4 regions of the Pelorhabdus rhamnosifermentans genome follow, and region 4 is predicted to be linked to each of the others. Evidence: riboswitches for the same ligand, from Rfam matches in the RefSeq annotation. Region 4 holds a riboswitch; each other region holds the start of a gene.
What was found. Region 4 has a riboswitch for cobalamin ahead of Ga0466249_RS06865 (response regulator transcription factor). Riboswitches for the same ligand answer to the same signal wherever they lie in the genome.
Positions count from the first base shown of each region.

Region 1: it holds a riboswitch for cobalamin, as region 4 does, so the genes downstream of both, Ga0466249_RS14310 (nicotinate-nucleotide--dimethylbenzimidazole phosphoribosyltransferase) here and Ga0466249_RS06865 (response regulator transcription factor) in region 4, are expected to answer to the same signal.
Region 2: it holds a riboswitch for cobalamin, as region 4 does, so the genes downstream of both, cobT (nicotinate-nucleotide--dimethylbenzimidazole phosphoribosyltransferase) here and Ga0466249_RS06865 (response regulator transcription factor) in region 4, are expected to answer to the same signal.
Region 3: it holds a riboswitch for cobalamin, as region 4 does, so the genes downstream of both, cbiD (cobalt-precorrin-5B (C(1))-methyltransferase CbiD) here and Ga0466249_RS06865 (response regulator transcription factor) in region 4, are expected to answer to the same signal.

Region 1 covers NZ_JAHGVE010000011.1:76,725-80,636, reverse strand. The annotation lists gene Ga0466249_RS14320 (response regulator transcription factor) at 1-120, opposite strand, end outside; gene Ga0466249_RS14315 (sensor histidine kinase) at 144-1,355, opposite strand; gene Ga0466249_RS14310 (nicotinate-nucleotide--dimethylbenzimidazole phosphoribosyltransferase) at 1,476-2,510, opposite strand; cobalamin riboswitch at 2,618-2,814, opposite strand; gene cobS (adenosylcobinamide-GDP ribazoletransferase) at 2,925-3,680, opposite strand.
Region 2 covers NZ_JAHGVE010000006.1:228,026-231,937, reverse strand. The annotation lists gene Ga0466249_RS09630 (LytR/AlgR family response regulator transcription factor) at 1-441, opposite strand, end outside; gene Ga0466249_RS09625 (LytS/YhcK type 5TM receptor domain-containing protein) at 431-2,122, opposite strand; cobalamin riboswitch at 2,390-2,579, shown strand; gene Ga0466249_RS09620 (hypothetical protein) at 2,537-2,680, shown strand; gene cobT (nicotinate-nucleotide--dimethylbenzimidazole phosphoribosyltransferase) at 2,737-3,795, shown strand; gene Ga0466249_RS09610 (nicotinate-nucleotide--dimethylbenzimidazole phosphoribosyltransferase) at 3,788-3,912, shown strand, end outside.
Region 3 covers NZ_JAHGVE010000022.1:50,436-54,347, forward strand. The annotation lists gene cbiE (precorrin-6y C5,15-methyltransferase (decarboxylating) subunit CbiE) at 1-421, opposite strand, end outside; gene cbiD (cobalt-precorrin-5B (C(1))-methyltransferase CbiD) at 400-1,509, opposite strand; cobalamin riboswitch at 1,599-1,774, opposite strand; gene Ga0466249_RS20120 (S1 family peptidase) at 2,149-3,288, shown strand; gene Ga0466249_RS20125 (hypothetical protein) at 3,411-3,779, shown strand; gene Ga0466249_RS20130 (ArnT family glycosyltransferase) at 3,846-3,912, opposite strand, start outside.
Region 4 covers NZ_JAHGVE010000004.1:157,165-161,076, forward strand. The annotation lists gene Ga0466249_RS06850 (TIGR03943 family putative permease subunit) at 1-393, opposite strand, end outside; gene Ga0466249_RS06855 (permease) at 390-1,367, opposite strand; gene Ga0466249_RS06860 (hypothetical protein) at 1,741-1,881, shown strand; cobalamin riboswitch at 1,942-2,123, shown strand; gene Ga0466249_RS06865 (response regulator transcription factor) at 2,441-3,010, shown strand; cobalamin riboswitch at 3,093-3,274, shown strand; cobalamin riboswitch at 3,440-3,627, shown strand; gene Ga0466249_RS27510 (OmpH/Skp family outer membrane protein) at 3,790-3,912, shown strand, end outside.

The DNA.
Region 1 (3,912 bases), on a different contig from region 4:
CGTGCTGATTCCATCACCCGCTTCACCGATAATTTGAATGTTAGGACAATTTTTTTCAATAATTAGCCGTAATGCCTGTCTTTCTAGTTGTTCATCATCTGCTATAAATAGTGTAACCATAACGTTTCTCCCAAAATATCCGCCTAATCCGAACAGTAGGGAAGCCGAATCGCAATACGAGTGCCTTCTCCTAACTTACTGTCCAGTGTAAGACCATAATCATTACCAAAATAATGTTGAATACGTTTATGAACATTGATAACACCAAGACCTGTTGTTTGACCATGCGTTTTCGTACGTTTTTCAGATTGAAAAATGGCATGAATCATATCTTCCGACATCCCCACTCCTGAATCGATTACATAAAGCATCATAGAATTACCGACAATCTCGCCGGTAATTTCAACTGTCCCTCCATCTAACTTAGCTTCCAATCCATGAATAATGGCATTTTCAATAAGCGGTTGAAGAGTAAGAGCTGGAATCTCTGCCTTCATCAGCTGTGAATCTACATGGATAACTGTTTGAATCCGTTCACCAAAACGCATTTTTTGAATCGTCAAATAGTCTGTAATGGACTTTAATTCTTGTTCTAAAGGACGCAGTACATCGATGTCCCGCAAATTATTGCGGAGTAAATCAGCTAAAGCAAATACCACTTCTTGCGTCCGTCCTGCACCTTCCAATAAAGCTAACCGTGCAATGGTGTTGAGTGTATTAAATAAAAAATGCGGATTGATTTGTGACTGCAAAGCTTTTAACTCTGTTGCGCGCAATAGGGCCTCTAAGTTCGCCTTCGATTGCAATTCATCCACTAACTGCTTACCGACAATATTGGCAACACCTATTTCAACAATATAATTAGACATAATATAAATAAGATCGGCAGCCGCCTTTATCCGGTTTTCCGGCACAATCGGTACAATATCATAAAATTTTGATAATAGCTGTCTGTCAAGCTCTAAATTTTCCGTACGACGAAACATTTCCGCTTTGGCATCAGCATTCTTGTTATCCAAAACCACTTGGCCAGCAAGAAATGCCCCAATATACTCATTTTGCACAATAATAGGAGCTGCCAAATCCGTTAATCCGCTATGGCAGAGATAAACACAAGGCTTTTGATTTTGCCTGCCGCCCCAGTCGTCACAATTAACACAGCGGGCCAATCCCTGTGGTTCAGATCGTATATAAGAACAAAAACAGGTAAAATTACTCGGACGTGTAACTGGATTGCCCTCGCGATCCACAATGACTGCGCCAAAACCCGTTGCTTCGGAAAATTTATCCTGTATCTCCTGCAAGACCTGAGTGTTGACAATTTCACCTAAAACAAATGGATGACTTGTTTGCATTCGTCGCCCTCCCTTGAAAAAGCAATACAGAAAAGTCTTACTATTTCTTATAGAGATATTAGCTAGAATGCAATTTTTTCCCTGCTAATAGCAATATTCTACCAAACGGTAGCAATTTTTTTACATGGCCACATCTTGTGCAGGCAAGGGCTCACTATAAACAAAATCAGAATATCTTGCCATGTTATGCAAAGTATATAACATAGTTTTTAAAATCGAAACCATAAGCACGGCCCCTGTCCCTTCGCCTAGTGCCAAATTGGCATGCAAGACAACATCTTCCGCTAATATATTGCCAAGCATTAAACAATAGGCCATACCTGGTTCTCTTGAAATATGGGAAGGGATAGCATAACCATCAAGCTCATGATTAAGGCGAAACGCGCAGGTATAAGCAACAGCTGCAATAAAGCCATCTATTACAAATGGAATATGTAATTTTGCACATTCCAGCATACCAGAACACATGGCAACAATGTCAAATCCACCGACACAACGTAAAATATCTTGTACTGTGTGCAATTTTTCTTTATGAAGTTCCACCCCCTTGGCAACAACAAGGCGTTTGCGTTTTAAAATCTCATTATTATTTAAGCCCGCTCCATAACCCACAATAAATTCCGGCGGCATCCCGGTGAGAGCATGAAGCACGGCAGAAGATGTTGTTGTATTACCAATCCCCATTTCACCAAAAGAAAGCAAATTCGACTTTTTTTCTAAAACAGCATGACGCACTCGTTCCTGACCGATCTCCCAAGCTCGTTGAAACTCCGTCTCTGTCATGGCCTCTTCTTTCATAAAATTTTTAGTGCCTAAGGCTACCTTCCGATCCAGACCTGACTTTCGGTCGGTATGAATCCCCACATCCACTACTTCATAGGGAATCTGGTTAGCCTGGCAAAAGCAACTAATCGTCGCCCGACCCTCGGCCATATTCTTTGCTTGTAAATAAGTAATTTCCGCTGTAGTATTGCCTACGCCTTCTTCTACAACACCATTATCTGCAGCAAAAATAATATGAAAGGGCCGAATTTCCAAATCAATTTTTCCCCAGGCTAACAGCACTTTTTTTATCTGTTTTTCCAAAGTTCCTAAGCTACTGGGCGGCTTTGCCGCCCCATCAATAAAATCATTGACTGTTTTTTCGAAATCCATCTGAATTCCTCCTCAATGTGTTTTAGGAAGCAATAAAAAAATACCAAACCAAAAAGGCTAGGTATTTTTAAGACCCTCTCCTTCTGGCACTACTCCTTACGCGGGAGTACATGGCAGCTGTACAGGCAGGTCTCCTGGCTTACGGATCATCAAACCTTCTTAGCCTTCCCGTTCTCCCGGTGGCATAAAAAGAAGTTTCTCCCCGATTACAGTGGCGCGACCGCGTCGTTTCAAGATATAATATCTTGTCCGACTTCCCTATTCTCCTCTCAAGTCGAGAGGCACCCATACAGTGGCACTTTATTCAATTCAATTATCACACTTTTTCTACATACGTAACCATTCTCCTACCTGTTTTAGCTAGCTTAGCAAAATATTAAAGAACATAGTAAAAAAAATCCCATACTCCTCATATCATGAACAAGTAAATACGAACAAAACAGCAAGCTCTGTTAGTTCATTGACAGCACCATAAATGTCCCCTGTTAATCCTTCCAGCCGCTTATTCACATATTCGGCAAAAATATACGCAAAAATAAGACCAAATAGACTACTAAGAAGAGCTAATCTGCCTAATAAAGCGAGTATGACTCCAGCACATAATCCAGCAATATACAAGGTTCTGCGATCAGCATGATAAGAAAAGCTCTTGCCCAACCCTTCACGCCGTGCATAGGGAAACAAGGTAACAGCCATAACAATTGCCAACCGCCCGACAATGGGCATAACTAAAAAAGCCAAGGCTAATAAAGAAGAATCCATATCCAAGATAAAGGAATATTTCATAAGCGCGAACAAACAAAAAGCAATAACACCGAAAGAACCAACACGGCTATCTTTCATAATCTCCAGTATCCGTTCGCGGGAACGTCCAGAAAAAATTCCATCCATCGTATCCATAAAGCCATCGCAATGCAAAGCGCCTGTTAACAGTATTTCAATCAAAATCAGGCTGCATGCCATAACATGTGAAGGAATTTTGCCACTCCCAAGCAACTGTAATCCATAGATTATTCCTGATAATAGCAGCCCAATGAGACAGCCAATAATAGGAAAAAATTTAACACTACGGCGAAAACTATCTTGAGAACAATCGACTTGCGTAACGAGACGAATACGTGTTAAAAACTGCAACCCTGTAATAAAATCGTTGAACAACTGCTGGAACAATTGCTTTCGCCTCCTTGACAGACTCTCATTACTAGATAGATTCATGAAAGAAACCAAACACTCCTGCTTGTTATTTTAAACAAGCAAGTTTTTACCACACACAGCCAAAATAGTCATAGGTCTTACAAAAAAATCTTGCATTAATTGCGTTTCGTAACCACCATTAATACTAAGGGTTGTACCTGTAATATGACTAGAACGCGCTTACAGAAGAAAAAAAACGCGACTTGCC
Region 2 (3,912 bases), on a different contig from region 4:
GTTTAAGGGTAGGATTTTTCCGTTATCTATGACACAAATCTTATTGCTCTGATGGGGTTGTTTGGGATGATCACGCGCTAATAAATTGCGGATTTTCTGTATAATGCTCGTCAGCTTTTCTTCAGTTACAGGTTTAGTGATATAGCCGATCGCGGGTGTATTAAATGCTTCTAAGGCATGTTCTTGGAAAGCCGTAATAAATACAATGAGCGGTGGTTTTGACAAGGCGCTGAGCTTTTTTGCCATGTCTAACCCCGATATTCCGGGCATTTTAATGTCAAGGAAGAGAACATCTGGTTTATTTTCTGTAATATAGGCTAAAGCATCAAAACAATGATTGAATTTTTTTTCCACTGTAATATTTGGATGTTTCTTGAGTAAATACTCGATTTCGTCACAAATAGGCTGCTCATCATCAACAATGACGGCTTTAAACTGCATATTGTGACCTCCCCTCAGTTGGAAGATGTAACGTAACATCCGTTCCTTGGCCTTCTTTACTATCAATTGTGATCGGATAGTTGCTGCCATAAATACTTGTCATTCGGCAGTTTACGTTCCGTATGCCAATGCCATCGGTTTCGGCATGGAGAACAGATTGCAACCGATCGCTAGGAATTCCAACACCATTATCAGAAACCTTGATGATTACCTCTTTTTGGCTAACCTTTACTGTGACCGTTAGTTTGCAATCACTGAGTTTAGGAAATAAGCCGTGATGCAGGGCATTTTCTACTAGGGGCTGAATGGAAAGCAAGGGGATGGAGTAATTAAGGGCAGCATTATCAATATCTAGTGTGACTGTTAACCGACTACCAAAGCGGCATTTGGCAATTTCCAGATAGGCTTCTACGGCTTGCAGCTCCTCGCGGATTGTAATGAAATCTTGGTGACTACTAAAACTTTGTTGCATAAGCGTAGCCAAATGACCTAATAAATTGCGCGCTGTAGCAGGATCAGTGCGACAAAGGGACATGATAATATTAATTGTATTAAATAGAAAGTGAGGATTAATTTGTGCTTGCAGGGCCTTTAACTCCGCTTTTTCGCGCATCACACGCTGTTCGTCAATTTCGGCTAGCTGAATTTGTACTGATAATAAATTCGCAATGCCATCTATAATACGCAAATCTAATTCACCAATTCCATGATCATCTCGTTTGGATAGTTTAATGGTTCCAATTGTCACTCCATGAGCTGTGAGTGGTGCAACAACACCAGAATGCAAAGGACAGTTGGGTACAGGACAACCTCTTTCTTCTAGAGAACTGCTAATAAGTACCTGGCCCTCACTGATGGTTCGTTTTGTTGAACTTGTCATAATAGGTTCGCCAACCTTATGATGATCGTCACCAAGGCCGATATAGGCGAGAACGACTTCGCGATTGGTTATGGAGACGGATGCGACTTTGGTGAGGTTGAAAATGATTTCAGCTGTTTTCTGCGCCGATTCTGTTGTTAAACCGTGGCGCAAGTAGGGCAGGGTACGACTGGCAATTTCGAGAGATAGTTCGGCTGCGTTAGCACCGTAATTGTCTTGTTCCAATTTGATGTTTTCCGTAATAAGCATAAAAACGATAGTTCCTATAACCGTGACAAGTGTTGTTGGAACCGCACTGATTTTTTCGAAGGCCCAGGCTGTTTCAGCGGGTTTGGCGAAGGTAATAATCATGAATTTTTGTGTGATTTCAGCTATCAGAGCCACAAGAGCGCCTGTTTTCCAATTGAGATGATTTAATCCGTATTTTTGGCGGATCATTCCTGCGAATAAACCACCTAGTACCGTGGCAACGGCACAGATACTTGCTGTGAAACCGCCAAGAAAAAAACGATGGGTGCCACTAATGATCCCGGTACATAATCCGACAATAGGCCCTCCTATGAAGCCGCTCATTAATGTACCGATCAGCCGCGTATTAGCTAAGGCTCCGTCAATAGGGATTCCTGTATAGGTCCCAATGATGGAGAGCAGAGAAAAAGCGGCACTTAAGGTAACCCAGGAACGGGGCTGAAAAGGATGTTGAGCACAATGAATAATAAATTGGCTGCGTCCAATCAAATAGGCTGTCATGGCGATAAAAGACATGTGACTAATTAAGTGCAGGAGTAGATCGAGATACATAGTAAGTCCTCACAATCATGCAGAAACTTTTATAATTCACTGAATTTTACAAGTAAAGCCTAATTATTATTATAACATATTCTATGGTCATTTTTTTTATCATCCGTAATAAATACACGGATACATTGACTTCGTAACGTTTGTTAAAGTGGACAATCTCATTTGGAATAAACAAAAAGATTGGCTGAGAAGGAAAAATTTTACTGACTATTATAGATTCAGTCTGTATTGACGCATGTTTGTTTGCCTGCTATAATGACATCAATTAGATAAGTATACGGTTAAGGTGCCACCCAGAGTGATGGGGGGATAATAGGAAAGTCAGAGCATCTTTGTTATGCATAAGCGCGGGCCCGCCACTGTACTGGGGAGAACTTACAAAGCCACTCAATTAGGGGAAGGGGTAAGTTGTTGATGAGCCAGGAGCCAGGAGACCTACCTTTTACCGCTAAAATATCCTTCATGGAAAAGAAGGCTTTTCGAGCTATTTGCTCAAAAGGCCTTCTTTTTTTAATCTATGCAGATGTCTTTTTATCATTACAGGAAGAATATTTTTGATCCAGAGGGTAGACTAAAGACTAAATTTATCCGTTCATTTTATATTGGAGGTTGTCATGAGTTTATTACAAGAAACATTGCTAAAAATTACGGCTTTAGATGCAGTTGTTATGGAACAGGTCAAGGTTCAATTGGAAATTTTTAACCAAACCGGCCGAAGCCTGGGGCGTTTGGAAAGTATGATAGAACAATATGCAGGGATTTTGGGAAAATTACATCTGGAGCTGCCTCGTAACTGTATGATTATTGCCTCTGCCGATCATGGTGTTGCTAAGCAGGGAATTAGTGCCTATCCAGTGGAGACAACACTTCACATGACGGCGAATTATTGTATTTCGAAAGGTGGTAGTGCCAATGCATTTGCTAATTTTTGTGGCGCTCATTTAGTTGTTGTTGATATGGGAGTAGCCGGAGATTTATCACATGTCCCCGGACTTTTGCATAAAAAAATTGCTTATGGTACGCATGATTTTACTCAAGGACCGGCCATGACATGTGAGCAGGCTTTGTTGGCTATTGAAACAGGCATTGCCATTGTAAATGACTATGTACAGCAGGGTTATACCTGTTTTAGCCTAGGTGAAATGGGTATTGGTAATACGACAGCAAGCGCAGCCATTGTAGCCGCTTTTACGGGATTGCCTGCCGATGTGGTGACTGGACGAGGTACAGGTATATCCGATGCTCGATTAGAAGTTAAAAGAAAAATTGTTCGCCAGGCACTTACAGTCAATCAGCCTGATGTCACAGATGGTATAGACGTGCTGGCCAAGGTGGGCGGTTTTGAGCTGGGGGCGCTAGCAGGCGTTATTCTAGGTTGTGCTGCCAATCGCTGTGCCGTCATTATTGATGGACTGAATACAACTGCGGCGGCGTTAATTGCCAGCACGCTGCACCCACTTGTGAAAGATTATTTATTTGCATCTCACTTGTCGACAGAACCAGCCCATCAGATTGCTTTGCAGTTTTTACATTTAGAAGCCTGCGTAGATATGGGCGTTCGTCTAGGCGAAGCCATTGGAGCATCTATTGTAGTCGATATGTTAACACTTGCTGTAAAATTACTCAATCATAGTAGAAAATTGGGTCAGGCAGGAGGAATGAATCATGCTTGACCAGGTTATTACTTCGATAAAACCCTTAGATGAAGAAGCCATGGAAAAATGTCAGTTGCGACTGGACAACTTGACCAAGCCGCTAGGCAGTCTTCATTCATTTGAACACCTTGCTAA
Region 3 (3,912 bases), on a different contig from region 4:
CTTGTTGATAAAAAAGGCTTTCATCCGTTACTTCTCTGCCATGCATACTGAGCAGCGTGGCATTCTGCCAAGGCTCACCGATTTTGGCAAAAGCCAATTGAAAAGAACTAATACCTGGAATGACTTCAAATTCACAGTCCGCAAAATTCTGGCGCAGTGCAGGTAATAAACTGTAATAGCCAGGATCACCTGAAACAAGTACAATCACATCAAACAAGGCCAGTTGATTTCGAATAAACACCATTAAAGAATCGAGTTCCTTGTCAATGACCCGAATAATCTGACCGCTTTGACTATAATCGTTAAGAGCGCGCCGACTGCCAATTAACACCTGGGCTTGCTCGATTTTACGTTTCGCAATGGGCAGCAAATAATCGGCTGACCCCGGTCCAATCCCTACTACAATGATTTTATGTTCCATCCTAATGCTCCCCCAATATCCTGCGCGATTTCATCGGCAGCCAAAATCTCACCTGCTAGCGTGACAACGACTGTGCCCACAGTGAGGTCACCAAAAACATAGCGCTGTGCCCGAATGCTGGCCCGGCTGGCGATAACCTGATAAACAGACTGCAGTTTATATTGCGCGATAATCGTTATAGCCGCTTCTGTCGTAGTACAAGCCAAGATTGCTTTCACGGCAGCTTGCGATGCGCCACAAGCTGCCGCATAAGCGCCTAACGTTTCCATTCTGGCATCAGCCACACGATTATGGGTATGAAAAACACCAGCGGCAACTTTCGCGAGTTTACCTAAATGGCCAATCAAAAGAACCCTCTTCATCCCTAAACGTACAGCCTGTTCCAGCATGTGACCAATAAAGTTGCTTGTCTGCACAACAAGCTCCGCAGGCAATTTCAATTTCTCTATGGCCACATCCTGACCAATCCGACCGGGTACAAAAACAATGTCCTCATATCCAAGGGCTCTGACAACACTAATTTGGGGCGTCAGAGAATTTTTAAAAGCTTCTTCACTCATAGGTTTCACAATGCCTGTTGTGCCAATAATGGAAATACCGCCTTCAATACCAAGCGTAGGATTAAGCGTTTTCTTGGCAAGTTCTTTGCCATTAGGTACTGAAATCGTCACAATCGCTCCCTGATCTCGTGGAAGTACTTCACGCAGAGCACGTTCAATCATTAAACGAGGTCCCGGATTAATGGCAGGCTGACCTACCGGAACAGATAAGCCAGGCTTAGTAACAATGCCCACTCCACTACCTGCTTGTAAACAAATATCTATCTGATTGGTTAATTTCACATGAACAATAATTTTCGTACCATGCGTAATATCAGGATCATCGCCACCGTCTTTAATAACGCAGGCATAGCCGCCTTCTGGCGTGACTTGGACTGAATCAATCGGCACAGTAATAGCTTGTCCCTGGGGGGATAAAATCACGGTAGTCGTAATCATTTCACCTTGTATTGCGCGCGCAGCGGCTTTTGCCGCGGCTGCCGCACAGGATCCTGTTGTATAGCCTTCTCTTAACAACTCTCCAGACATGAAAATACCCCCTTCACGAGCAAGGGGGGTAACAGCGACAGAATAAAACCTGTTCAATTACCCACCTGCCCATCTCTCGTAGGTCATAACGGCGTGTGTTAGAACAGGTCGGTCTCCTGACTCTGGTTCATTGCTTGCCTAGGCCTTCCCAGTGTTTAACCAGTGGCTTTCATTAGACAAGCTCTCCAATACAGTGGCGGGACCGCGCCGGGATTACACCGGACTTCCCAATTAAGCAAAATGCACCTATTCCCAAAATTCAATATTTATTTATACTACATATTTATTTATATTGCGTTATATTCCATCAATAACGCCAGATTCCTGCTTAATTCGAAATAGAAACAAAATTTAAATTCAATAAACAATGAGGCATGTTAAAATAAAATCTAATCTATACACAATAAAAAAGGAAATTCTTCCTGCAATGAAGAATGTTAATCGTAAACAAATAATATTCATTATATAAAAGCAATTATTATATTTAAACATGTACATCACAACTAATAGCTTATTTTAGCGCTGCTTCAGCTATGAAGATGTCTTATTCATGATCTTATTCATGATCTTATTGATTTATCTGTTATTTTGGGGCAAAAAAATATAATGCATATTTTTTCATGCCAAAGGAGAATTTTTATGTCTAAGAAATGGTTATTTTTTATTTTTATACTACTGGTATCTTTCGTTATTGCCGCCTCCTGTTTTGCCGCCCCCCTGCCAACAAGTCAGTTCAATCGCCAGCAAGCCATAGATACGTTCTTTAAAGATAAAACCCTTGACCCTATTGAAGGAATTTGGCTGACCGACGACGACAGTTATGAACTTGCTATTGTTAAAAATACTTTTTCAGTATGTTCAGGACATGATTATATTGGATTCATCACCGAAGCAACTCCACATAACTGGAAACCCGGCGAAATAAAGCTGGCGTTAAAAAAAACAACTATGGATAAATTATTTGTCGGATCGTTATACGAATATTCACAGCAGCTTTTAATTTTTACTGAAAAACAAGTATTGGGAACTTCCTTTCATCTCATGGGCAATAATATGCTGCAATACACTAACAATAAAAAAGAAAGAAAAATGTTTATAAGAATATATCCAACAAGCGAAACAAGTAAGAATAACAGCAATACCTTTAGTGGTTCCGGTACAGGATTCTTCGTTACACCGCATCTCATTGTAACAAATTATCATGTTGTCAAAACAGCTAAAACAATTGAAATTAAAGATCGAAATGAACAATTGACATCCGCCACTGTTGTAGCAAAAGATCCTGCAAACGATTTAGCCATTTTAAAAGTTAAAGAACCGGAAAGCTCCGTGACCCCCTTAAGTCTAGGCAATGTCTCAGAATCTAAAAATGGCGACACTGTATATACCGTCGGATTTCCCATGCCCACTGTATTAGGCGCAAAAGCGAAACTGAGTGAAGGAATTATTAACAGTACAACAGGCTTTCAGGACGATGTACGAATGTACCAAATTAGCATACCCATTCAACCAGGAAACAGCGGCAGCCCGTTATTTAATACGAAAGGACAAGTTTTAGGTGTCGTCTGTTCCACGATGGACCCCCTCAAGTCGCTTGCACTAAGTGGATCATTTCCGCAGAATGTTAATTTTTCCATGAAAATTAATTATATAAATAATCTACTTAGCACACTTCCAGATGAAATACCATTACCTGTCAAACAAACTGAAAATAACCTAACGCCTGCCCAAATTATGGATCTTGCCAAAAACTCGGTAGTACAAATAGTCGTTAAATAACATCAATACATTTGTAAATCCATAATATCAATAACTTATCCATTCATAGCAGTGTTTCACTATTATAAATTTCCATGTTATAATAAAACAATCTCACTATTTAGAAAGGTTGTCTGATACTTGTGTATTCACCGGATATGAAATTAAAATTAACTTTAGCCCGCACGCTTTGGTTCAATACGTACCGTGCCAAAATAACTAATACAGCTGATGAACCTATTGCAACAGTAAAGCTTGTGCCAACAATGCCGCTGGAACGATCAGAAGTTCCTGAAAATGCGCCTGTTGTCGATTCTTATGTCTTAGTACTTGTCGAAGACGCTGCCGTCAGCGACGATCAGCTTGTTCCATTTGAAACAGACTTATCCAATTTGCTCCATAAGGAACTTGCACAGCTGAATTTTTCACCTGCTATGTGTCATTTCTTTTATCCCAGTCCACCACATATGTTAAAAGATGAAACTTTAGAAAACCCTAGCTTGGAAAATTAAGTGAATATATATTTAATACAAAGAGGCTGTCCAATGGAGGACAGCCTCTTTTGTACAACAACTAGCCTATTTGGAGGGAATCCATTCATACAGACTCATTCCTTGTTGTTCATCTATTTTGAGAAAATTCACC
Region 4 (3,912 bases):
AGGCAGATTCTCAATTGTTGCAGTATTCGGCGTAATTCTTGTATTTAGGCCACGATTGGAAACCTGAGTGGCATCTAATGTAGAATTGGGGAATACCATTGCAAAAAACAAGGTAGCAACAAACAGGATATATCCACCGTTAAGATCGTGCCCATGTGAATGTTGATGAAGGCTATTTACTGGTACATTAGAAATCGAGACAACTCGGCTAAATTCTGCTAAAGCCAAAATTAGTAACAAATAATCTGCTACTTCTGTAAAGAAAGTAAATCGGGGATGAATATAAAGAGATAATTGTTCAGCACTTAATAAAACACGTATTAAATTGAAACTACTTAGTAAAACCAGCGATTTAATTAAACTATGAATATGAAAATGCAGTTGCCGATTCATATGATTTTTCCTCCACTTACAATATTAATAAGTACGGCACCAGTAATACAAAAACCTATCGTAATAATGATAAGTAGGGATACAAATCGAAATTTAAATGCCGATAATAACATTAGCGTATTTTTTACATCAATCATAGGTCCGAAGGCCATGAAAGCAACAAGTGATCCTGATGTAAAAGAAGTTGCAAAAGAAGAAGCAATGAAAGCATCAGCAGAAGAGCAAACAGAAATACCAAATCCAAATAACATCATGGACAATATGGAAAGAATATTATTTTGACCAACTCCCAGTAAAGAAGAACGTGGAACAAAGTTTTGCACCAAAGCTCCAATCATTGCACCCAATATTAAATATTTACCCATGGAAAAAAACTCATCGCAAGCTCCATATAGGGTATTACGAAGTTTTAAAAAAAAGTTAGACGACTCAATATTGTCCGCGCAGGTACAACTACATTCTGCATAAAATTGGGTATGACGATTCAGCTCTTTGCTCTCTCCGAATAGTAGGCTTATCATCCATCCGGTAAAACAAGCAATGAAAAAAGCCATTCCTAGTCGTAAATAAACCATACTGACATGGGGAGTAAATGCATAATGCGTTGCTAACACTGTTACAGGATTGATGATCGGAGCTGAAAACATAAATGGAATAACAAGGTATAAGGGAACCCCTTTTACCACTAAACTGCGGGCAATCGGAACGGTTCCACAATCGCAAACAGGTAACAAAATTCCAAAAAAACAAGCGGGTATAATACCATATATCTTTCTTTTCGGCAACAGCTTGTAAATGGTTTCGGCATTAATAAACTGATGGATTAATGATGATACAAAGACGCTCAGTAATAAAAATGGCAGTGATTCGATGATAATACTCAAAAAAGTGACTTTAAAATTAATAAACTGGCTTAATTGTGTCGGTTCTATAAATGAACTAAGTATGTTGCTGAACATATCCATGGTTTGCATAATTATCTCCCCTAGTATCTTAAAAATAGCAGTATACTGAATAGATATTATTAGAGCCTATAGATTATGCATAACCATCGATAGAATTGTAACAGCTTTTGTTTTTTACCTGTTAAGCATCCCAGGGATCGCCATAATCGATTGTTGCTGCCAATGTCTGATGGAAAAGACGAGAAGGCGGCTCAGGGCTGTTCTTTTATTTCGCGTTGTCCTGTTAGTGAATCTCGGTGCGCTTCTTCTGTTCCTTTATTATGAGAAGCAAGGCATGGTGGTAGCGTAGCCTGTCATTTGCAATGAAGAAATGGTGAATCGTTTTCAATAGCGATTCAAAAAAGAGGGGATTTTATGCAATTTCGACCAACGTCGTTTGTTGGTGGAACGGGGAAAAATTGACTGGTATCCTACTGTGGATAAAAAACGATGTATCGGCTGCAAAGCGAAATGTCCGGTTCAGGCGATTTCTTTTCCAGCGAGCAAGGACTTTGAGCATTTTGTCGCTTATGAAGATGAATAACGCGAATAAGTTATTTGACAAAAACTGTTTAATTATATAGAATTATACATGTAAGTAAAAAATTCATATATGGACACAGGTACCCGAAAAGGTTTAATAGAAAAGTCGGTAAAAAGCCGACGCGGTCCCGCCACTGTAATGGAGAGCAAATCCAAAAGATACCACTGGAACGATGAGTTCTGGGAAGGTTTGGAGGCGCAATGATCCAAAGCCAGGAGAACTGCCTGTGTAGCAATCGCCGTTTGACCTGCGAGAGATGGGGAGGGAGATTAATAGAGAGATTTTTCTTCCCGGCTATTTTTAGTCGGGATTTTCTATTTCTTTAGGGACTTCCCTATCTGCCTAGGAAGTCTTTTTATTTTGAATAAAACAGAAAAAACGTTTCGACAAATGTTTATTAAAATACCTCATTTGAGGGATATACGCTGTAACTTTTTTGTAATATTCTTAAATTAAAAGTTGCTTTATTATATAAGCATTTTTCCATATGTGCCTGACATTTGTTTTTTTTTGCGGGTTTCTGTTTAGATAGCAATCCTTGAAAGTTTGGAGGCTTAAAATGTTAGGTTCAATTTATTGGGAGATATTACGAAAATCCAACCAAGGTATCTGTATTTTTAATTGTCGATCCGAAAAAATATATATTAATGACAAAGCCCGGGAAATTTTTTTGATTATAAAATCCGAATTTTATCAACAAATTCGTGTTTTTTGTCGCGAAACCGTAGAAATGTTTAATACGACTGAAAACTCTTTTTTTAATCAAAGCGGTGTGTTGCGTGATTCTTCAGGGGTCATTAATTTTATTTGTTTTTCTCTTCGTCAAGGAGAACGGGCTTTTATTTGTGTTGTTTTTGATTATCATCCAATCGAAAAGTGGGAGTTTCATTATCGGAAAATTTTTACGCCACGGGAAAAGCAAATTTTACAAGCTATTGCCCACGGAAAAACCAATAAGGAAATTAGCGAATTGTTGTGGATCAGTATCGAAACAGTGAAGTCTCATATTCGTAATTTATTTGCAAAAACCGGCGTTAGTTCACGGGCTGAGTTGATTGGAGAGATTTCTTCTGGTACATCGAGGAGAAAGCAATCTAAAAAAAAGACTCCGCGGGCGCGAAGGTGTTAATAAGACACGACTGGGAAACTTTTCAAAATATCCCTCATTTGAGGGATATACATAAGAACGTTTTTGTAATATTCTTAAATTAAAATTTCATATCGGTACAGGTACCCGTAAGGGTTTAATAGAAAAGCCGGTGTAATACCGGCGCGGTCCCGCCACTGTAATGGGGAGCGAACTCAAGAAATACCACTGAGATAGTTTATCTTGGGAAGGTTTGAGTAAGCCATGATCCAGAGCCAGGAGAACTGCCTGTACAACAATCACCGTTTTACCTACGAAAGATGGGGAGGGGATTTGATTGCAGTTTTTTGTGCCGGGAAATAAACCGGAATGCAAAAAGAGCCTCTTATGATGGTTGAAGTCATCATAAGAGGCTCTTTCTTTTGAAATGATTATGAAGCTGTTGAACGATTTTAGCGGACAAGCTTTGTTTAGAAAAATAAAGGTACAGGTGCCTTTTTAGAAGGCTTAATAGGGAAGTCCGGTGTAATTCCGGCGTGGTGCCGCCACTGTAACAGGGAGTCAGTCCTAAGAGGCCACTGGAATGAGATAAACATTCCGGGAAGGCGGGACAGATGATGAACTGGAGCCAGGAGAACTGCCTGTACGGATAATCCTCGCTTTACCTGCGAGCAACAGGGAGAGGATTCGGCTGCGGCTTCAGCGCATTACCTGTGAGATTTATCCTCAAAGGAGAACCTGGAACGAAGAGAGGGGAGATAGAACCGTACGGAAAAGCAAAAATGAAATCATTTTAAAATCATTTTATAGGAGAATGTTCAGTGAAAAAATTATCGTTTCAAAGAAACAACTGGGGAGGGTTGCTAGTAGCTGTATTTTTCATATTCAGTACCGCCGGGCTTGGGGTTCCCAATCAGGCACTGGCCGCCAAGGCCGACAGCACG